Regions from separate parts of the Variovorax sp. GW823-FHT04F07 genome, predicted to be linked through region 4. Evidence: predicted binding sites of a transcription regulator. Region 4 holds the regulator's gene; each other region holds the start of a gene.
The links. Region 4 encodes sigma-54, which starts transcription at its own class of promoters, with help from an activator protein. Its sites were predicted from a motif close to TGGCANGNAANCTGCTTT; they were not measured.
Positions count from the first base shown of each region.

Region 1 (5,438 bases), on a different contig from region 4:
AAGGAGTCGGTCTGGAGCGCGGCCCAGTACTGCGCCGACATCCGCAAGTCGTCCGACCGGCTGGCTGCCATCACCGGCAAGAAGCCGCTGCCGCTGTACCGCGCGCCGGGCGGCAAGACCTCGCCCGCGCTGCTGGCGGCCGCGAAGGACTGCGGCTACGCGCACGTGGGTTGGTCGCCCGCCGGCTTCCTGGGCGACGAACTGCCCAGCGAGGCCTTCAGCAACCAGAAGCTGCTGGCCCAGGCGCTCGCGGGCATCCGCTCCGGCGACATCCTGCTGGCGCACCTGGGCATCTGGTCGCGCAAGGACCCGTGGGCGCCCGCCAACCTCGAGCCGCTCATCGTCGGCCTGAAGGCCAAGGGCTTCTGCTTTCGCACCCTGCGCCAGCATCCGGACTACCGCGCCTGGATCGCCTCCCACCCTTGAAGCCTGAGTTTTCGCCGTGATCGACTGGTTGACCGACGTTTTTTCCGCCATGCAGGGCTGGCTCTTCGAGACCGCCGTGCAGCCGCTGGTGTACGCCATCGGCTTGGGCGGCTGGGCCGAGGACGCCTTCGACGCCACCGGCTGGCTGCTGGTCGGCGTGGTCCAGATCCTCGTGCTGCTGGCCGTGATCGGCCCGCTGCAGCGCTGGCGCGCGGTCGAGCCCGTGACCGACCGCCGCGCCATCCGCATCGACGTGCTCTACACGCTGATCCACCGGCTGGGCCTGTTCCGGCTGGCGCTGTTCTTCACGCTGCAGCCCCTGTTCGACGACCTGCTCGGCAGCCTGCGCATGGCGGGGTGGGGCACCTTCCACCTGGACGAGGCCTGGCCCGGCGTGACCGACGTGCCGTGGGTGGCCTTTGCCATCTACCTCGTGGTGCTCGACTTCGTTGGCTACTGGATCCACCGCGGCCAGCACCAGTTCAACTGGTGGTGGAGCCTGCATTCGCTGCACCACTCGCAGCGCCAGATGACGATGTGGAGCGACGACCGCAACCACCTGCTCGACGACGTGATCCACGACACGCTCATCGTCATCGTGGCGCAGCTGATCGGCGTGGCGCCGGGCCAGTTCATCGCCGTCGTGGCCTTCACCCAGCTCAGCGAGAGCCTGCAGCACGCCAACCTGCGGCTGAGTTTCGGGGCCATCGGCGAGCGGCTGTGGGTCAGCCCGCGCTTTCACCGGCTGCACCACAGCATCGGGCTGGGCCACGAGTCGCACGGCCGGAGCACGCTGGGCGGCCACAACTTCGGCGTGCTGCTGCCCTGGTGGGACATGCTCTTTCGCACCGCCAACTTCGAAAACCGCTACGACCCGACCGGCATCCGCGACCAGGTCGAGCCCGGCGCCGACGGCCGGCCGCGCGACTACGGCCAGGGCTTCTGGTCGCAGCAGTGGCTGGGGCTGAAGCGGCTGTTCGGCCGCGCCTGATCCGCACACAGGCCCGGCGGCTGGCGGGCCGGGGCCTTGCGCTATCCTCGAACCTCATGCGCCTGCTCCTCGACTCCTTCTGGCGCGCGGTGGCCTATTGCATGCTCCCGCGCGTGATCGTGCTGTCGCTCCTGCCATTGGCGCTCATGGTGCTGCTGGCCGCGGGGCTCGGCTACTTCTACTGGGACGCGGCCGTTGTCTGGACGCGCGAGGCCCTCGACGCCTGGCCGCTGCTGTCCAGCTTCTGGGCCTGGATCGGGCGCCTCTTCTCGAGCGACGTCACGGCCGCGCTGGCGCCGCTGGTGGTGGTGTTCGGCGTCACGCCGCTCATCGTCGTGCTGTCGCTGCTCATCGTGGCCGGCTTCATGGCGCCGGCGCTCACCAAGCTCGTGGCCGAACGGCGCTTTCCGACGCTGGAGCAGAAGAAGGGCGCCTCCTTCTTCGGCAGCGTGCTGCGCTCGCTCGGTGCCACGGTGCTGGCGCTGATCGCGCTGGTGGTGTCGATGCCGTTGTGGCTCATTCCGCCGCTGGTGCTGATCCTGCCGCCGCTGATCTGGGGCTGGCTGACCTACCGGGTGATGAGCTTCGACGCGCTGGCCGAGCACGCCAGCCCCGAAGAGCGCGCCGCGCTGCTGCGCGCCCACCGGCTGCCGCTGCTGTGCATCGGCGTGCTGTGCGGCTACCTCGGCGCCGCGCCGAGCATCGTCTGGGCCTCGGGCCTGCTGTTCGCCGCCGCCTTCTTCGTGCTGGTGCCGATCGCCATCTGGATCTACACGCTGGTCTTCGCCTTTTCTGCGCTCTGGTTCGCGCACTACTGCCTCGACGCCCTGACCCAGCTGCGCGCCCAGCGCGCGGCGCAGCAACCCGCGGCCGGCAGCGGCGACGCACAGCAGACGCTCGAGGCGGCCGAAGCCACCGAGGCCAACAAGGCCGCTCTTTCTCAATGGAGTTCTCCATGACACGCGCATTCGGTCTCATCGTCGTCGGCGACGAGATCCTTTCCGGCAAGCGGGCCGACAAGCACATGGCCAAGGTCATCGAGCTGCTGGCCGCGCGCGGCCTGCAACTGGGCTGGGCCGAGTACGTGGGCGACGAGCCCACGCGGATCACCGCGGCCCTGATGCGCGCCTTCGCCTCGGGCGACATCGTGTTCTCGACCGGCGGCATCGGCGCCACGCCCGACGACCACACCCGCCAGTGCGCCGCCCAGGCCCTGCGCGTGCCGCTGGCGCTGCACCCCGAGGCCGAGGCGCTGATCCGCGAGCGCATGCAGGACACGGCCCTGGAGCAGGGCGTGCCCTACGAACCCGACCGGCCCGACAACATCCACCGCCTGAACATGGGCGTGTTTCCGCAGGGCGCGTCGATCATCCGCAACCCGTACAACAAGATCCCGGGCTTCAGCGTCGAGCACGTGCATTTCGTGCCGGGCTTCCCGGTCATGGCTTGGCCGATGATCGAGTCGGTGCTCGACAGCCGCTATGCCGATCTGTTCACCCGCAACGCCATCGCCGAGAAGTCCGTGATCGTTTTCGGTGCGATGGAAGCCACCCTCACGCCGCTGATGCAGGCCATCGAGCAGGCCCACGCCGGCATCAAGGTGTTCAGCCTTCCCAGCGTGGATCACCCCCAGTACGGGCGCCACATCGAGCTGGGCGTCAAGGGCGACCCCGCGAAGCTCGATGCCGCCTATGGCCAGCTCATCGAAGGTCTGCACACTTTCGATGCGAAGCTTGGCCCCGAATTGGTGCGTTAATCTGCATTGCACCAATTTGGGGATATTTTCCTTTTCCGGCAGCCCCTGGGCCGTCACCTGGGCCTCATCCGGCGGGGTGACAATGGCACAGAAACTGCATCCTCCCGTCCCTGTATTCCTAACCACCATCCAACTCAGGAGAAACTGATGGCAAAGACCGTCGCCGATGTACTCAAGCTCGTCAAGGAAAACGAGGTCAAGTTCGTCGACTTGCGCTTCACCGACACCCGCGGCAAAGAGCAGCACGTGACCGTGCCCGTGTCGCACTTCGATGAAGACAAATTCACCTCGGGCCACGCGTTCGACGGTTCGTCCATCGCCGGTTGGAAGGGCATCGAAGCCTCGGACATGCAGCTCATGCCCGACCCGAACACCGCCAACATCGACCCGTTCTTCGAAGAAACGACGCTGATCCTGACCTGCGACGTGATCGACCCGGCCGACGGCAAGGCCTACGAGCGCGACCCGCGTTCGCTCGCCAAGCGCGCCGAGGCGTACATGAAGGCTTCCGGCCTGGGCGACACCGCCTACTTCGGACCGGAACCCGAATTCTTCGTGTTCGACGGCGTGCGCTGGAAGAACGACATGTCGGGCTGCTTCGTGAAGATCGAGTCCGAAGAAGCCTCGTGGAACACCGACAAGGAGTTCGAGCACGGCAACAGCGGCCACCGTCCGGCGGTCAAGGGCGGCTACTTCCCGGTGCCTCCGGTCGACAGCTTCCAGGACATGCGCTCGGAAATGAGCCTGGTGCTCGAATCGCTGGGCATCCCGGTCGAAGTGCATCACCATGAAGTGGCCAACGCCGGCCAGCTCGAGATCGGCACCCGCTTCAGCACGCTGGTGCAGCGCGCCGACTGGGTCCAGCTGCAGAAGTACGTGATCCACAACGTGGCCCACGCCTACGGCAAGACCGCCACCTTCATGCCCAAGCCCATCGTCGGCGACAACGGCTCCGGCATGCACGTGCACCAGTCGGTCTGGAAGGACGGCAAGAACCTGTTCGCCGGCGACGGCTACGCAGGCCTGTCGGACTTCGCGCTGCACTACATCGGCGGCATCATCAAGCACGCCCGTGCCCTGAACGCCATCACGAACCCCGGCACCAACAGCTACAAGCGCCTGGTGCCCGGCTTCGAAGCCCCGGTGAAGCTGGCCTACTCGGCCAAGAACCGTTCGGCCTCGATCCGCATCCCGTTCGTGGCCAACCCGAAGGGCCGCCGCGTCGAAGCGCGCTTCCCCGATCCGCTGATGAACCCGTACCTGGGCTTTGCCGCGCTGCTGATGGCCGGCCTGGACGGCGTGGAAAACAAGATCCATCCGGGCGAAGCCGCCAGCAAGGACCTGTACCACCTGCCGCCGGAAGAAGACGCGCTGATCCCGACCGTCTGCCACAGCCTGGACCAGGCCCTGGAGCACCTGGACAAGGACCGTGCGTTCCTGACCAAGGGCGGCGTGTTCACCGACTCGTACATCGACGCGTACATCGACCTCAAGATGCAGGAAGTCACGCGCTTCCGCATGGCGACGCACCCCGTCGAGTTCGACATGTACTACTCGCTGTAAAAAGCGCCACAACGTGCCCGCCCCGGCGGGCAAGTAAGACAAAAGGACGGCCCCGGCCGTCCTTTTTCCTTGGTGCGGAACATCCCATCGTGAGAGGGCCCGAATTGCATCAAAATGCGCGTTTGTCGCGCCCTCTCCGGATCCAAATGAAGACTGCTTCCCTGATTTTCCTGGCCGCCGCCTCGTTCGCCACCGCCACGGCGGCGCTCGCGCAAGAGCGCGTCTGGCGCTGCGGCAACGAGTACACCAACAACGCGACCGTGGCCCAGCAAAAGGGCTGCAAGATCATGGAAGGCGGCAACGTCACCGTCGTGCAGGGCACGAAGCCCTCGGGCGGCGGTGGTGGCAGCGCGTCGTCGTCGGGCTCGGGCGGTTCGGCCGCGCGCGCCCCGGCGGGCAGCCCGCGCGTCGAAGGCGTCGACCAGCGCGCCCGCGACGGCGAGGCGCGCTCGGTGCTCGAGGCCGAGCTGCGCAAGGCCGAGGCCCGCCAGACCGAGCTCAAGAAGGAATACAACAACGGCGAGCCCGAGAAGCAGGGCAGCGAAGGCCGCAACTACCAGAAGTACCTGGACCGCGTGGCCGAGATGAAGGCCGAACTCGCGCGCAACGAGAGCGACATCGCCGGCATCCGCCGCGAAATCGGCCGCCTGCCCGGCAAGCCGCAAGCGCAGTAAGCGGCGCGCAGTCCATGGTGTTCGGCAA
Region 1 is NZ_JBXAIG010000002.1:316,438-321,875, reverse strand. Features, by position in the region: gene AC1RAA_RS10535 (polysaccharide deacetylase family protein) at 1-426, shown strand, start outside; gene AC1RAA_RS10530 (sterol desaturase family protein) at 443-1,417, shown strand; gene AC1RAA_RS10525 (EI24 domain-containing protein) at 1,474-2,376, shown strand; gene AC1RAA_RS10520 (competence/damage-inducible protein A) at 2,373-3,173, shown strand; gene glnA (type I glutamate--ammonia ligase) at 3,321-4,736, shown strand; gene AC1RAA_RS10510 (hypothetical protein) at 4,883-5,410, shown strand; gene glnL (nitrogen regulation protein NR(II)) at 5,425-5,438, shown strand, end outside.
Region 1: the regulator sigma-54 is predicted to act here: its motif matches at 3,257-3,274, upstream of glnA (type I glutamate--ammonia ligase).

Region 2 (5,438 bases), on a different contig from region 4:
ACGGCCATCCTGGTGAACCTGCCCGGGGAGTCGTCCTCGGTGGTCACCTGCATCGACGGCTACCAGATGGCAAGGCAGGGCCGCGCAGGCCCTGCGCTGGCCGCGGCGGGCCTGGGCTCGTTCTTCGCGGGCTGCGTCGGCACGCTGATCCTGGCCGCCTTCGCGCCCCCGCTGACCGAGTTGGCCTTCAAGTTCGGCCCCGCCGAGTACTTCTCGCTGATGGTGCTGGGCCTGATCGGCGCGGTGGTGCTGGCCTCGGGCTCGCTGCTCAAGGCGGTGGCGATGATCGTGCTGGGCCTGCTGCTGGGCATCGTGGGCACCGACGTCAACTCGGGCGTGGCGCGCTTCAGCTTCGACATTCCCGAGCTCACCGACGGCATCGGCTTCGTGGTGATCGCCATGGGCGTGTTCGGCTACGGCGAAATCATCGGCAACCTCTCGCAGCCCGACGACGAGCGCGAGGTGTTCACGCACAAGGTCAAGGGCCTGTGGCCCACCAAGGACGACTTCAAGCGCATGACGCCCGCCGTGCTGCGCGGCACGGCGCTGGGTTCGGCGCTGGGCATCCTGCCGGGCGGCGGTGCGCTGCTGGCGGCCTTCGCGGCCTATGCGCTGGAGAAGAAGATCAAGATGCGCCCCGGCGAAGTCGCCTTCGGCAAGGGCAACATCCGCGGCGTGGCTTCGCCCGAGTCGGCCAACAACGCCGGCGCGCAGACTTCCTTCATTCCGCTCCTGACGCTGGGCATCCCGCCCAACGCCGTGATGGCGCTGATGGTGGGCGCGATGACGATCCACAACATCCAGCCCGGCCCGCAGGTGATGACCAGCAACCCGGAGCTCTTCTGGGGCCTGATCGCCTCGATGTGGATCGGCAACGCGATGCTGATCATCCTGAACCTGCCGCTGATCGGCATGTGGATCAAGCTGCTGACGGTGCCCTACAAGTTCCTGTTCCCCGCCATCGTGCTGTTCTGCGCGATCGGCGTGTACTCGACCAACAACAACACCTTCGACGTGTGGATGGTGGCGATCTTCGGCTTCATCGGCTACCTGTTCCTGAAGCTGCGCACCGAGCCGGCCCCGCTGTTGCTGGGCTTCATCCTCGGGCCGATGATGGAAGAGAACCTGCGGCGCGCGCTGCTCCTGTCGCGCGGTGCGTGGAGCGTGTTCGTCACGCGGCCGCTGTCGGCGGGCCTGCTGATCGCCGCGGCGCTGCTGCTGGCCATCGTGCTGCTGCCGGCGATCAAGGCGAAACGCGAAGAGGCGTTTGTCGAGGACTGACCTCGGTGCCCTCAAAGAAAAGCCCCTGGCCGGACGCCAGGGGCTTTTTTATTTCAGGAACGCGTCGTAAGCCGTCTTCAGGATCAGCGCACTCACCACCACGATGAACACGATCCGCACGAAGCCCGCCCCATGCTTCAGCGCCACGCGCGTACCGACCAGGCTGCCGGCCACGTTGGCCACGGCCATCACCAGCCCGTAGTGCCACCAGACGTGCCCCTTGGCGGCCAGCAGGATCAGCGCGGCGGCGTTGGTCAGAGTGTTGATGACCTTGGCCGAGGCCGAGGCGTTGAGGAAGTCGTAGCCCATCCAGCGCACGAACAGGAACACCAGGAAGCTGCCCGTGCCCGGCCCGAAGAAGCCGTCGTAGAAACCGATGGTCAGGCCGATGGTGCTGGCCGCCAGCGTCTCGGCGCGGCCGCTGAAGCGCGGTGCGTGCAGCCGGCCCATGTCCTTGCGTGCCAGCGTGTAGACCAGCACGCCCAGCAGGATGACCGGCAGCGCCCGGCGCAGGAAGTCGCCCGGGAAGACCGTGACGGTCCAGGCGCCGAGCATCGAGCCGCCGAAACCCAGCAGCGCGGCCGGCCACATCGCGCTCCAGCGCATCTGCACCCGCTGGCTGAACTGGGCCGCCGAGGCCGCCGTGCCCCAGATGGACGCGCTCTTGTTGGTGCCCAGCAGCGTGGCCGGCGGCGCGCCCGGAAACACCGCAAAAAGGGCCGGCACCAGAATCAACCCGCCGCCGCCCACGATCGCATCGATAAAACCCGCGAGCAGTGAGGCGCCCGTGACCACCAGCATTTCCATGCGGGCGATTGTCTCACCGGAATCGCTATCGAAACGATAGCTGTGGTGGCCGGTACCGGCTGGCCAAGAGGCCTGTTTGGCTTGGAGGAAAGGGCCTGCATTCGCGCTGCGAACAGGCAAAAAAAAGCGCCGACCAGCGGCGCTTTTCAAATATCAGACAGGCATCTCGTACGGAGCCTTTGAAGAATGTTCTTGTTGATCGATCGGAAGCTTGTCTCCTCGGACCCTCGGCAGTACGAGCAGGGCCCGTCGCGAGTGCGCAGATTGTGCAAGCGCGCACCCGCCCGGTGCATTAGGAATTACCCGCTTCGTGTTACTTCGACCTCCCGGTTGGGAAACCAAAGTGTTTCAGTCAGTTAACAAGATGGCATGACTCGTGCACACAGGCCTCTTGTCCACCACTCCAAGAAGAAACGGTCATGGCCCTGCTGGCACCCCAAGCCTCCCTGAACGCGGCCGACACCGCCTGGATGATGACCTCGACCGCGCTGGTGCTGCTGATGACGCTGCCCGGCATCGCGCTCTTCTATGCCGGCATGGTGCGGCGCAAGAACGTGCTGGCGACCATGGCCGGGGTGGTGGCGATCGCCGCCGTGGTCTCGCTGACCTGGTTCGCGCTCGGCTACTCGCTGGCCTTCACGCCCGGCTGGCCCTGGCTGGGCAAGCTCTCGCGCATCGGTTTTTCAGGCTTCGAGTACCTGAAGGAGGCCGGCCAGGTGGCCGTGAGCCATGTGGCGCCGAACGTGCCGGAATCGGTCTACGCCATGTTCCAGCTGAGCTTCGCGATCATCACCACCGCGCTGGTGCTCGGCGCTTTTGTCGAGCGCATGCGCTTCGCGGCGCTGCTGTGGTTCGCGCTGCTGTGGAGCGTGCTCGTGTACGCGCCGGTCGCGCACTGGGTGTGGGAGCCGGGCGGCTGGCTCGCGCAGATGGGTGCGCTCGACTTCGCGGGCGGCTCGGTGGTGCACGTCAACGCGGGCATCGCGGGGCTGGTGTGCGCCTATGCGCTCGGGCCGCGCCGGGGCTACGGGCGCGAGGCCTTCGAGCCCTACAGCCTGGCGCTCACCATGACGGGCGCGGGCCTGCTGTGGGTGGGCTGGTTCGGCTTCAATGCCGGCTCGGCGGTGGCGGCCGACGGGCGCGCCGGCCTGGCCATGCTGGTCACGCACATCGCGGCGGCGGCTGGCGCCATGAGCTGGATGGTCGGCGAATGGATCGTGCGCCGCAGCCCCTCGCTCTTGGGCCTGTGCTCCGGCCTCGTGGCGGGGCTGGTGGCGATCACGCCGGCGGCCGGCTTCGTCACGCCGCTGTCGGCGCTGGCCATCGGCGCCATCGCCGGGCTGGCCTGCTACTGGGGCGCCACGGGCCTGAAGCACCTGCTCGGTGCGGACGACTCGCTCGACGTGTTCGGCGTGCACGGCATCGGCGGCATCGTGGGCGCGCTGCTCACGGGCGTGTTCGCCGACCCGCGCATCTCGGGCGCGGCGGGCAATGTGCTGACGCAGGCGATCGCGGTCGCCAGCGTGGCGATCTACAGCGCGGCCGGCACGGCCATCGTGCTGTTCCTGGTGCATGTGCTGGTCGGATTGCGCGTCGACCCCGAGAGCGAACTGGTGGGCCTCGATCTTGCTCAGCATCGTGAACACCTGGGAGCCTGACCACCCGAGGGAGACGCCATGCCATCCATGTCCGAAAGCGAACGCATCGCGCTTGCAGCACGCCTTCACGTGGCACTGCGGCGAAAGCACGGGCGCGTGACCGACACCGAATGGATGGCCACCAACGCCGAGTACGCCGCCGAGATCGTGCGCATGACGCGCCAGCACGCCGCCGAGACCAAGGACGACGAACTCGACCAGCTCGCCACGCGGCTCGAGCAGGCCATGGAGCCGCTGGCCCGCGCCGCGCGCCTGGCGGCGCGCCAGCCCGACGGCCTGCCGCCCACGCCGCCGCCGCGCTACGTCGGCGGCCTGCGTTGACGTAGCCTCAGTTCGCGGCCAGCGCCGCCTTGCGGATCGACTGCAGCGTGCTCGCGGGCGTGATCGCCTCCGGGTCCAGCAGGCAATGCAGGATCGCCGGCTTGCCGCTGGCACGCGCACGCGCGAGTGCGGGGCCGAACTCTTCCGTCGTGGTCACGCGCTCGCCGTGCCCGCCGAACACCTCGGCATAGCCGCGGAAGTCGGGGTTCTTCAACTGCGTGGCGCTGATGCGGCCGGGGTAGTGCTTTTCCTGGTGCATGCGGATCGTGCCGTACATGCCGTTGTCCAGCAGCACGACGAGGATCGGCAGGCCGTACTGCACGGCGGTGGCGAACTCCTGGCCGTGCATCATGAAATCGCCGTCGCCCGCGAACACGACCACCTCGCGTTCGGGCCACAGCCGCTTGGCGCCGACGCCGGCCGGCAGGCCGTAGCCCATCGAGCCGCTGGTCGGCGCGAGCTGGCTCGCGAACGCGCGGAACGGCCAGAAGCGGTGCACCCAGGTCGCGAAGTTGCCCGCGCCGTTGCAGAAGATGGTGTCGGCCGGCAGCACCTCGCGCAGGTGCTGCATGACCTCGCCCATCTGCAGCGGACCGGGGATGCGGATCGCGGCCGGATCGCTCCAGCGAAGAAAGTCTTCGCGTGCGGTCTTCGTCTCGGCCTGCCACACGGGCGGCGACGCCGGACGCAACGCAGACACCGCTTCGGCAAACGCCTGCGGCGTGGCGTGGATGCCCTGCGTCGGGCGGTAGAGCTTGCCGAGCTCGTCGGCATCGGCGTGCACATGGACCAGTGCCTGCTTCGGCTGCGGGATCGCGAACAGTTCATAGCCCTGCGACGGCACTTCCGACAGACGCCCGCCGACCAGCAGCACCAGGTCCGCATCGCGGATGCGCGCCAGCATGCGCGGGTTCGCGCCGAGCCCCAGGTCACCCGCGTAGCAAGGGTGCTCGGCGGACATCAGCATCTGACGGCGGAACGAGCAGTACACGGGCAGCGAATACGCCTCGGCGAACTGCGCGAACTGCTGCGTCGCGGCTTCGGACCAGCGGCTGCCGCCCAGGATGACGACCGGCCGCTGCGCCTGCGACAGGCGCTGCTGCAGCTCGGTGATCTGCGCCGCACCCGGATAGGTTTCGGTGACGGCATACGGCAGCGCATCGGCCACCATGGCGGCTTCGGTCAACATGTCTTCGGGCAGCGCGATCACCACTGGGCCGGGCCGACCCGAGGTCGCGACATGAAAAGCGCGCGAGACGAGTTCGGGCACGCGCGCCGGGTCGTCGATCTGCACGACCCACTTGGCCATCGTGCCGAAGACCGCGCCGTAGTCCAGCTCCTGGAAGGCTTCGCGGCCCATCGCGTCGCGCG
Region 2 is NZ_JBXAIG010000007.1:188,456-193,893, reverse strand. Features, by position in the region: gene AC1RAA_RS26930 (tripartite tricarboxylate transporter permease) at 1-1,281, shown strand, start outside; gene AC1RAA_RS26925 (sulfite exporter TauE/SafE family protein) at 1,330-2,088, opposite strand; gene AC1RAA_RS26920 (ammonium transporter) at 2,508-3,746, shown strand; gene AC1RAA_RS26915 (hypothetical protein) at 3,765-4,067, shown strand; gene AC1RAA_RS26910 (thiamine pyrophosphate-binding protein) at 4,075-5,438, opposite strand, start outside.
Region 2: the regulator sigma-54 is predicted to act here: its motif matches at 2,454-2,471, upstream of AC1RAA_RS26920 (ammonium transporter).

Region 3 (5,438 bases), on a different contig from region 4:
CGTCGACGAAGGTCGGCGAGGTCGACAGGCTCAGCGTGGGCTGGGCGATGTAGCCGTCGGGCTTGGCGATGACGGCCTTCTTGAAGTCTTCGATCTCGGCCTGCGTCGCGGCCGGGCCGATGAGCATGCCGTAGCCGCCGGCGCCGTGCACCTCCTTGACGACCAGGTCCTTCATGTTGTCGAGCGTGTACTGCAGCTCGTCCTTGTTGCGGCACATGTAGGTGGGCACGTTCTTCAGGATCGGCTTCTCGCCGAGGTAGAACTCGACCATCTTCGGCACGTAGGGGTAGATCGACTTGTCGTCGGCCACGCCGGTGCCCACGGCATTGCAGATGACGACGTTGCCCTGGCGGTAGGCACGCATGAGGCCCGCGCAGCCGAGGGTGGAGGTCGGGCGGAACACCTCGGGGTCGAGGAAGTCGTCGTCGACGCGGCGGTAGATCACGTCGACCCGCACCGGGCCGCGCGTGGTGCGCATGTAGACGAAGTCGTCCTTGACGAACAGGTCTTGTCCCTCGACCAGCTCCACGCCCATCTGCTGGGCCAGGAAGGCGTGCTCGAAGTAGGCGCTGTTGTACATGCCGGGCGTGAGCACCACCACCGTGGGCTCGGCCGTGGCCGGCGGCGCGCTGGCGCGCAGCGTTTCGAGCAGCAGGTCGGGGTAGTGGGCGACCGGCGCGATGCGGTTCTGGTTGAACAGCTCGGGGAAGAGCCGCATCATCATCTTGCGGTTTTCGAGCATGTAGCTCACGCCGCTGGGCACGCGCAGGTTGTCTTCGAGCACGTAGTACTCGCCGTTGCCCTGGGCATCGGGGGCACGCACGATGTCGATGCCCGAGATGTTCGAGTAGACGTTGTGCGGCACGTTCACGCCCATCATCTCGGGACGGAACTGGGCGTTGTTCAGGATCTGCTCGGCCGGGATGATGCCGGCCTTGATGATTTCCTGGTCGTGGTACACGTCGTACAGGAAGCGGTTGAGCGCCGTGACGCGTTGCACCAGCCCCTTTTCCATGCTCTCCCACTCATGGGAGGGAATGATCCGGGGCAGCAGGTCGAACGGGATCAGCCGCTCGGTGCCGGAGCCGTCCTCGTCCTTGGCGCCGTACACCGCGAAGGTGATGCCGACCCGACGGAAAATCATCTCCGCCTCTTCACGGCGCGATCGCATCACCTCACCGGGTTGCTTCGCAAGCCATTGGTCGTAGCGCTTGTAGTGCTGTCGGATTGCAGCGCCCGCATAGGGGAGCTGCTCATACATCTCGTCGAATTTGTGCATGGAACGACCAATCTCCTTGAGCCATAGCTTAGCAAGTTCGAGGCCAGTAGAAGCCCTAGGTTTGGGCCCGATGCGAGGGCATTTCGCGTTTCGGACCTTCATGGCATGCGGTGGCGCCAGTAGCGCGGATCATTCGCGCGTTCACACTTCAGCTCGGCCGGCGCCGGGCTCGCCCAATGGGCGGCGCCGCAGCGCGGGCTGTCGACCACCTGCACGCCGCGCTCCACGTAGCGCGCCACCACCTCGGGCGCGGGGTGGCCGAAGCGGCTGCGGTAGCCGGCCTGCACGAGCGCAATGCGCGGGCGCACGGCGTCCAGGAAAACCTCGCTCGACGAGGTCTTGCTGCCGTGGTGTGGCACCAGCAACACGTCGGCCGACAGCCCGGGCGTGCGCGACACGAGCGCGGCCTCCTGCAGCCGTTCGATATCGCCCGCCAATAGAACCGTGGCGCGGCCGTTGCCGATGCGCAGCACGCACGACACGGCGTTGGGCCGCGTGAAGCCGAGGTAGTCGCTGTCGAAGGGAAACAGCACCTCGAAATCGACACCGTCCCAGGTCCAGCGCTGCCCGGCCTCGCAGCGGCGCGCGGGGCGCAGCGCCTGCAGCGGGTGCGCGGCCTCGATGGAACTCAGCAGCGCGGCCTGCGGCTGCATGGCGAGCACGGCGGGGGCGCCGCCGGTGTGGTCGATGTCGCGGTGGCTCAGCAACAGCAGGTCGAGCCGTTCGCCCCGCGCGCGCAGCAGCGGCACGAGCACGCGGTGGCCCGCGTCGCTGTCGAGCCCGTAGCGCGGGCCGGCGTCATACAGCAGGCTGTGCGTGGCGGTGCGCACGAGCACCGCGTTGCCCTGCCCGATGTCGGCGGCGAGCAGGTCGAATTCGCCCACGGCGGGCCGCGCCGGCTGCCACAGGAGCACCGGCAACAGCAGCGGCAGGCCGAGCGCGCGCATCGACCACGGCAGGCGCATCGCCAGCAGCACGCCGCCCGCCACGCCGCTTGCGGCCAGCCATGGCGGCGGCGCGGCCATCGACAGCGTGGCGAACGGCAGACCGGCGAGCACTTGCAGCAACAGCGCGAACAGCTTCACCGCACCGGCCGCCACATCCCACAGCGGCGGCACCGCCACGCCGAGCATCGCCAGCGGCGTGATCACCAGCGTCACCCACGGGATCGCGAGCGCATTGGCCACGAGCCCGACCGCCGACACCTGCTGGAACAGCAGCAGGCTCAGCGGCGTGAGCGCTAGCGTGATCGTCCATTGCTCACGAAAGAAGCGCCCCAGGCGCGTGAGCGCGCCCACCCTGCCCTCGCCCGGCACGGCCGTGGCGGAGGCGAACAGCACCGCCACGGCGACGAAGCTGAGCCAGAAGCCGGCCTGCAGCAGCGCCCACGGATCGGCGGCCACCACGACCGCCGCCGTCAACAACCAGACGTGCGGCCACGGCCAGCGCCGACCGGTCAGGCGCAACAGCGCCACGGCCGCGAGCATCCAGACCGTGCGCTGCGAGGGCACGCCCCAGCCGCTGAAGAGCGCATAGAGCGCGGCCAGCAGCACGCCGCCCGCGAGCGCGGCCTGTTGCGCGGGCAGCCGCAGCATGAGCCGGCTGCTGCGCCGCCAGAGCGCGCCCACGATGTGCGCCGCGAACCACGCGAACAAGGTGATGTGCAGGCCCGAGATCGACATCAGGTGCGCCACGCCGGTAGCGCGGAACACGTCCCAGTCGGCGCGGTCGATGGCGCCCTGGTCGCCGGTGACCAGCGCGGCGATCACGCCGGCCTGCCGCCGGTCGTCCACGCGGGTGAAGACCGCATCGCGCACGGCCTCGCGCGCCCGCTCGATCGGGTGCCGCCAAGTGGTGCCCATCAGCTGCGGCGCAGGGTCGCGTGCGCCAACTCGCACATGGCCCTGCGCATGCACGCCCTGCTCCCACGCCCACAGTTCGCTGTCGAAGCCATGCGGATTGAGGTTGCCGTGCGGCGCGCGCAGGCGCACGGTCAGTTGCCAGCGCTGGCCGGCATGCACCTCGCCCACGGTGCGTGCGACGGACGCGCGACGTTCGGCGGGCTGCTCCCACATCCCGCCGTACTCGCCGTACCAGGAGAGTGCGATGCGCGAAGGCACCTTCGGCGGCGCATCGCCGCGCGAGGCCTCGGCCCATTGCGCCGTCTCCACGTCGAAACGGAAGCGCGTTCCGATCTCGCCGGGCTGCGGCATCTGCGAGACCACGCCCGTGAGCCGCAGGTCACGCCCTTCGAGCTGCGGGCTCAGGGCCCCTTGCGCATAGGCCGTCGCGCGCCATCCAGCGAGCCCCGCGCCGGCCATCGCGCCGCAGGCCAGCGACAGCATCAGCACGATCAGCCGAGTCCCCCGCCACCGCCACAGCAGCCATCCGCCGCCGAGCCCCACGAGCAGCAATGCGACGTAGACACCCGCCGCCCACAGCAGCGGCTGGCGCAGTTGCACCGCCGCGCCGAGCAGCGTGCCGCCCAGCGCAACGAAGGCCCCCGCCCCACCCGCGACAGCGTCGGACGCACGCCGCGACTGCCCTCCCCACACCCCGGAATCCATGATGCAAACCCTCCCCCAACCCACGCTCGATGGCGCGTTAATTGCTTGGCAACTGGGCTAGTATGCGTCTCACCAGAGACATCTTTTCGATGCAACCTCGCTGCACTGCACGCCCCTACGCATGTCCATCCACGCCGCACTCCACCACGTCACCCACTACACATACGACCGCCTGGTGCAGTTGGGCCCGCAAGTCGTGCGACTGCGCCCCGCGCCCCATTGCCGAAGCAATGTGATCTCGTACTCGCTGCGGGTCGAGCCGGCCGAGCACTTCGTCAACTGGATGCAGGACCCGTTCGCCAACTACCAGGCGCGGCTCGTGTTCCCCGAGAAGACGCGTGAGTTCAAGGTCACGGTCGACCTCGTGGTCGAGATGGCGGTCTACAACCCCTTCGACTTCTTCCTCGAGCCGCAGGCCGAGAACTTTCCCTTCAAGTACACGGCCTCGCAGGCCGAAGAGCTGGCGCCCTACCTCGTCACCGAGAAGCCCACGCCGCTGCTGCAGGCCTACCTCGACAGGATCGAGCGCAAGGAGCAGCGCACCATCGACTTCCTGGTCGGCATCAACCAGCAGGTGCAGAAGGACGTCAGCTACCTCATCCGCATGGAGCCCGGCGTGCAGACGCCGGAAGAAACGCTGAGCAACGGCAGCGGCTCGTGCCGCGACTCGGGCTGGCTGCTGGTGCAGCTGCTGCGCCATTGCGGCCTGGCCGCGCGCTTCGTGTCGGGCTACCTGATCCAGCTCACGCCCGACGTGAAGGCCCTCGACGGCCCCAGCGGCACCACGGTCGACTTCACCGACCTGCATGCCTGGTGCGAAGTGTTCCTGCCGGGCGCCGGCTGGATCGGCCTGGATGCCACCTCGGGCCTGCTCGCCGGCGAAGGCCACATTCCACTCGCCTGCACGCCCACACCGTCGAGCGCCGCGCCCATCGAGGGCGGCGTCGACGAGTCCGAGGTCGAGTTCAGCCACGAGATGAAGGTCACGCGCATCTACGAATCGCCGCGCGTCACCAAGCCCTACACCGAAGAACAATGGGCCGAGGTGCTCGCGCTCGGCGACGCGGTCGATGCGCGCCTCGTGGCCGGCGACGTGCGCCTCACGATGGGCGGCGAGCCCACCTACGTGGCCACCAGCGACCGCGACGCGCCCGAATGGAACACCGACGCGCTCGGCCCCACCAAGCGCGGCTACGCCACCGAGCTCGTGCACAAGCTGCGCGCCGAGTACGGCCAGGGCGGCTTCCTGCATTTCGGCCAGGGCAAGTGGTACCCGGGCGAGCAGCTGCCGCGCTGGGCGCTGTCGATCTTCTGGCGCGCCGACGGCCAGACGCTGTGGCACGACCCCGAGCTGTTCGCCGATGAGCGCTTTCCCACGCACTACACGAGCGAGGACGCGCGCCGCTTCACTGCCGTGCTGGCGCACAAGCTGGGCCTCACCGAGCGCTACACCCAGGCCGGCTACGAGGACACCTACTACTACCTGTGGCGCGAACGCCGCCTGCCGGTGAACGTCGACCCCTTCGACTCCAAGCTCGACGACGAACTCGAACGCGTGCGCCTGCGCCGCGTGTTCACGCAGAAGCTCGACG
Region 3 is NZ_JBXAIG010000001.1:94,091-99,528, reverse strand. Features, by position in the region: gene AC1RAA_RS00475 (circularly permuted type 2 ATP-grasp protein) at 1-1,279, opposite strand, end outside; gene AC1RAA_RS00470 (DNA internalization-related competence protein ComEC/Rec2) at 1,378-3,846, opposite strand; gene AC1RAA_RS00465 (transglutaminase family protein) at 3,968-5,438, shown strand, end outside.
Region 3: the regulator sigma-54 is predicted to act here: its motif matches at 3,877-3,894, upstream of AC1RAA_RS00465 (transglutaminase family protein).

Region 4 (5,438 bases):
GCCGGCACGCCCCGCGCCGGTGCCGGCCGAAGCCAACGCCCTGCCGCCGTCGAACGATCCGCTGGGCGACCTGGCCCGCGCCCGCGCAGGCGGCAGCACGACCACCGCGTCCGCCGCGCCGAGCCACACGGCCGCCGCGCCGTCGTCGTCGGGTGCCGACCCCTTCATGTACTTCGTGCAGGCCGGCGCCTTCCGCACCACCGACGACGCCGAGGCGCAACGCGCCAAGCTGTCGCTGATGGGCGTCGAGGCCAAGGTCACCGAGCGCGAGCAGGCCGGTCGCACGGTCTACCGCGTGCGCGCGGGCCCGTTCAACAAGAAGGACGACGCGGACCGGCTCAAGGAGCGGCTCGATGGCGGCGGTCTCGAATCGGCGCTGGTGCGCGTGCAGCGCTGACCCGTCAGCGCCTTTCTTGAACAGCCTTTAAGCTCTCGCCCGCGCGGCATCTGCCGCACTCGTTTGTCAATTCCAGCGCCTCGGTCGCGCCGTCCACGGGGAACTCCCGGCGGCGCGCCGGCTCTGTACTGCGGTACCCACAGGAGAACCTTTTCCATGAAACGTCGTGACTTTTCGCTGGCCGCCACTTCGATCGGGCTGCTTTCGCTGGCTGCCGTTCCGGCACACGCCCAGCGCGCCCCCAAGGCCGGCACCGATTTCCTCGTGCTCGACAAGCGCGTGCCCGTCGATGCACCCGCCGGCAAGGTCGAGGTGGTCGAGTTCTTCTCGTACAACTGCCCGCATTGCAACGACTTCGAGCCCTCGCTCGAAGCCTGGGTCAAGGCAGCCCCGAAGGAAGTGGCGTTCCGCCGCATCCCGGTGCCCTTCGTGGGCAACGACGTCGAGGCTAAGCAGCGCCTGTACTTCACGCTCGAAGCCATGGGCAAGCTGGAGGAATACCACCCGAAGGTGTTCGCCGCGATCCACGCGCAGCGCCAGAACCTGAACGGCGACGCCAACATCCAGGCCTGGGCCGAGCGTGCCGGCCTCGACGGCGCCAAGTTCAAGGAAACCTTTGCGTCCTTCGGCGTGGCCAGCAAGGCCCGCCGCGCGGCGCAGCAGACCGAGGCCTACAAGGTCGCCGGCGTGCCGGCCCTGGCCGTGGCGGGCCGCTGGTATGTCGACGGCGAAACCGCCGGCAGCATGTCCAAGGTGCTGCAGGTCGCGACCTTCCTCATCGGCGAAGCCAAGAAGGGCTGATCGACCCGGCGACCTGCTTTCTTGGTCGAATGCAAGGCCCGCTTCGGCGGGCTTTTTCATTGGCGGCGGTGGGCAATCGCCATCCCACGCATACAATGTTTCAGAGCAAGTTTCGTGCCTTTATGACATTGCCCTCCATCCCCACATTCCCCACCCTTCGTCGCCTTGGCCGCCTGGCTTTCGGTGCGCTGTTGCTGGCCGGTGCCGCCTCGGGCGCCCTGGCCGAAACCGCCGACCGCACCAAGCCGATGAACATCGAGTCCGACTCGATGCGCTACGACGACCTGAAACAGACCAGCGTGTTCACCGGCAACGTGCTGGTCACGAAGGGCACGATCATCATCCGCGGCGCGCGGCTGGACGTGCGCCAGGACGCCGAGGGCTACCAGTACGGCGTGGTCACGGCGGCGCCCGGCAAGCTGGCCTATTACAAGCAGAAGCGCAACGCCGGCGACGAGTGGATCGAGGGCGAGTCGGAAGTCATCGAGTACGACAGCCGCGCCGACAACGTCAAGTTCATCCGCCGCGCCGTCATGCGCCGGCTGATCGGCGCCACGGCCAACGACGAGAGCAGCGGCGCGCTGATCGTCTACGACCAGAGCAACGACACCTACACCGTCAACGGCTCCCTCGTGCCGCCGAACGCCGGCGTCTCGGCGGGCGGCGGCGGCCGCGTGAAGGCCATCCTCACGCCGAAGGCCGCCGCGGCCCCGGCGGCGGGCGGTTCCGCACCGGCAGCCGGCGGCAAGAAGCCTGCGGCCCCGGCACCCACCCCCGCGCCCGGCGCCGGGCTGCGCCCGAGCACCACGCTGGGCGGCCCCGAAGGGGAAGGGCGCAAGTGATCGAAACCGCAGGAACCCAGACCGCCGACGGCATTCCGGGCAGCCGCCTCGTAGCGCGCGGCCTCAAGAAGAGCTACGGCAGCCGCACGGTCGTGAAAGACGTCTCGCTCGATGTGCAAAAGGGCGAGGTCGTCGGACTGCTCGGCCCCAACGGCGCGGGCAAGACCACCTCGTTCTACATGATCGTCGGGCTGGTGCGCGCCGACGCCGGCGAGATCACCATCGACGGCGAGCCCATCGCCCACATGCCCATCCACCGCCGCGCGCGCATGGGCCTGAGCTACCTGCCGCAGGAGGCCTCGATCTTCCGCAAGCTCACGGTCGAGGAAAACGTGCGCGCCGTGCTCGAGCTGCAGCGCGAGCCCGACGCCAACGGCCGCATGATGCCGCTGACCAAGCAGCACACCGAAGAGCGACTGGCCGACCTGCTGGCCGACCTGCGCGTGGACCACCTGCGCGATTCGCCCGCGCTCGCGCTGTCGGGCGGCGAGCGCCGCCGCGTTGAAATTGCACGCGCGCTGGCCACGCAGCCGCGCTTCATCCTGCTGGACGAGCCCTTCGCCGGCATCGACCCGATCGCGGTGATCGAGATCCAGCGGATCATCAGCTTTCTGAAAGAGCGCGGCATCGGCGTGCTCATCACCGACCACAACGTGCGTGAAACGCTGGGCATCTGCGATCACGCGTTCATCATCAGCGACGGGCACGTGCTGGCACAAGGCACACCCTCGGAGATCGTCGACAACGCCGAGGTACGCAGGGTGTACCTGGGCGAGCACTTCCGCATGTAAGGGAGGGTCGCGTCTCCATGAAGCAAGGGCTGTCCCTTCGCGTCTCGCAGCATCTGGCCTTGACGCCACAGCTGCAGCAGTCGATCCGGCTTCTGCAGCTCTCCACGCTCGAACTGAGCCAGGAGGTGGAGCAGATGCTGGACGAGAACCCGTTCCTCGAACGCACCGCGGAAGAAGCGGCGCGCGAGGAGTTCGGGCTCGATGCTGTCGACACGCCCGTGCCGCGCGACGATGGCGGTGAAACCGGCGAAGGCGATTTCGCCCCGGGGCCGACCAGCAGCGCGACGACCACCGCCAGCGAAACCACGTCCACGCCCGAATCCGATGGCCCCGCCGCCGAGATCACCGAGCGCGAGCCCGACTGGGAAGGCGACGGCACCGTCGAGATGGCACCCGACGACAGCGAGTGGGGCAGCGACGCACCCGCACGCCAGAACAACCTGGGCGACGACGAGCGCGCCGACGCCACCGAGCTCGCGCGCAGCCAGGAGTCGCTGCAGTCCTTCCTGCACCGCCAGGCGCTGAGCCTGCGGCTCAACGAGAACGACTGCGCCGCGCTGCGCTTTTTGATCGAATCGCTCAACGACGACGGCTACCTCGAAGACTCGCTGCCCGCATTGGCCTCGGGCCTGGCGGGCGACGACAACGACCAGTTCGACGACCTCGTGCACCACTTCCAGGTGGCGCTCGGCCTGCTGCAGAGCCTGGAGCCCGCCGGTGTCGGCGCGCGCGACCTCGGCGAATGCCTGAGCATCCAGCTGAAAGCACTCGCGAACGAAGACGAGACCGAGGCCGAAGCGCTCATCCGCAAGACCGCCATCGCGATCTGCAAGCAGCCGATGGAGCTGCTCGCGCGGCGCGACTTCAAGCGCCTGGCCACGCTCACGCGCACCAACGAAGAGCTGGTGCGCTCGGCGCTGCAGATCATTGCGCGCCTGGAGCCCAAGCCGGGCCGCCGCTTTGTCGACGTCGAACGCAACATCGTCATCCCCGACGTGATCGTCACCAAGACCGGGCGCGGCACCAACGTGAAGTTCCGCGTCATGCTGAATCCCGAGGTCATGCCGCGCCTGCGCGTGCACGACATCTACGCCGGCGCGCTCAAGTCGCACAAGGGCGAGGGCAGCCAGGCGCTGTCGCAGCGGCTGCAGGAGGCACGCTGGTTCATCAAGAACATCCAGCAGCGCTTCGACACCATCCTGCGCGTGAGCAACGCCATCGTCGAGCGCCAGAAGAGCTACTTCGTGCACGGCGAGCTGGCCATGCGCCCGCTGGTGCTGCGCGAGATCGCCGACGAACTGGGCCTGCACGAGTCGACCATCTCGCGCGTGACCACCGCCAAGTACATGGCCACGCCCTTCGGCACGGTCGAGCTCAAGTACTTCTTCGGCTCGGCGCTGGGCACCGAGACCGGCGGCAACGCGTCGAGCACGGCAGTGCGCGCGCTGATCAAGCAGTTCGTGAGTTCCGAGAGCATCAAGAAGCCGCTGTCCGACAGCCAGATTTCCGAGATGCTGAAAGAGCAGGGCATCGAGTGCGCGCGCCGCACCGTCGCCAAGTACCGCGAAGCGCTGCGCATCGCGCCCGCCAATCTGCGCAAGGCACTCTAGAAGACCGACGATGACGAGCCGCCTGCTGTCGCGCTGTGGGCATTGGGTGGTCGTCGTCGCGGCGGCGCTGCTGTTTGCCGGCTGCGCAACGCTGCCCGACGACGCACCGCGCCCGCCCACCAAGGCCATCGCCGTCTCGACCGACACTGCGCTCGGCAAGATCGCGCTGGCCTCGCAGCCCGACCCCGACCTCAGCGGCTTTCGCCTGATGCCCGGCGGCGACTTCGCCTTCGACACGCGGCTGCAGCTGGCGCGCCGCGCGCAGCGCACGCTCGACGTGCAGTACTACCAGATCGAGAACGACGAGACCGGCCGCTACCTGCTGCGCACCCTGCGCGATGCGGCCCAGCGCGGCGTGCGCGTGCGCCTGTTGATGGACGACCTGTACACCTCGGGCGAAGACGAGCTGCTGCTCGGGCTGGCTGCCACGCCGAACGTGGAGCTGCGCCTGTTCAACCCGTTCCCGGCCGGGCGCGGCAGCCTCTTGAAGCGCTTCACCGCGTCGCTGTTCGACTTCAGCCGCGTTAACCGCCGCATGCACAACAAGCTCTTCATCGCCGACGGTGCGATGGCGGTGGCGGGCGGGCGCAACATCGGCAACCAGTACTTCCGCCGCACCACCGGCCCGAATTTCATCGACCTCGACACCTTCGTCACGGGCGCGCTGATCCCGCGCCTGGGCGTGCTGTTCGACCAGTACTGGAACAGTCCGCACGTGCGCCCGATCGGCGCGGTCGTGCACACCGACCTGCCGCGCGAAGAGCTGCAGCGCCGCTTCGACGCCGCCACCGGCCCCGACACCACGCCGCCGCCGCCCAGGCCCGCGCCCAACGACCTGCTGGGCTACAGCCCGGTGGCCGACGACCTCGACGCCGGCAAGCTCGGCCTGATCTGGACCACCGCCGAGGCGTACGCCGATTCGCCCGACCGCGTGATCGGCAAGACCGCGTCGTACGGCGGCGTGCCGCTGCTCGACGTGGACAGCGTGCGCTACAAC
Region 4 is NZ_JBXAIG010000009.1:111,121-116,558, reverse strand. Features, by position in the region: gene AC1RAA_RS29130 (SPOR domain-containing protein) at 1-397, shown strand, start outside; gene AC1RAA_RS29125 (thiol:disulfide interchange protein DsbA/DsbL) at 554-1,198, shown strand; gene lptA (lipopolysaccharide transport periplasmic protein LptA) at 1,321-2,040, shown strand; gene lptB (LPS export ABC transporter ATP-binding protein) at 2,037-2,831, shown strand; gene rpoN (RNA polymerase factor sigma-54) at 2,849-4,441, shown strand; gene AC1RAA_RS29105 (phospholipase D family protein) at 4,452-5,438, shown strand, end outside.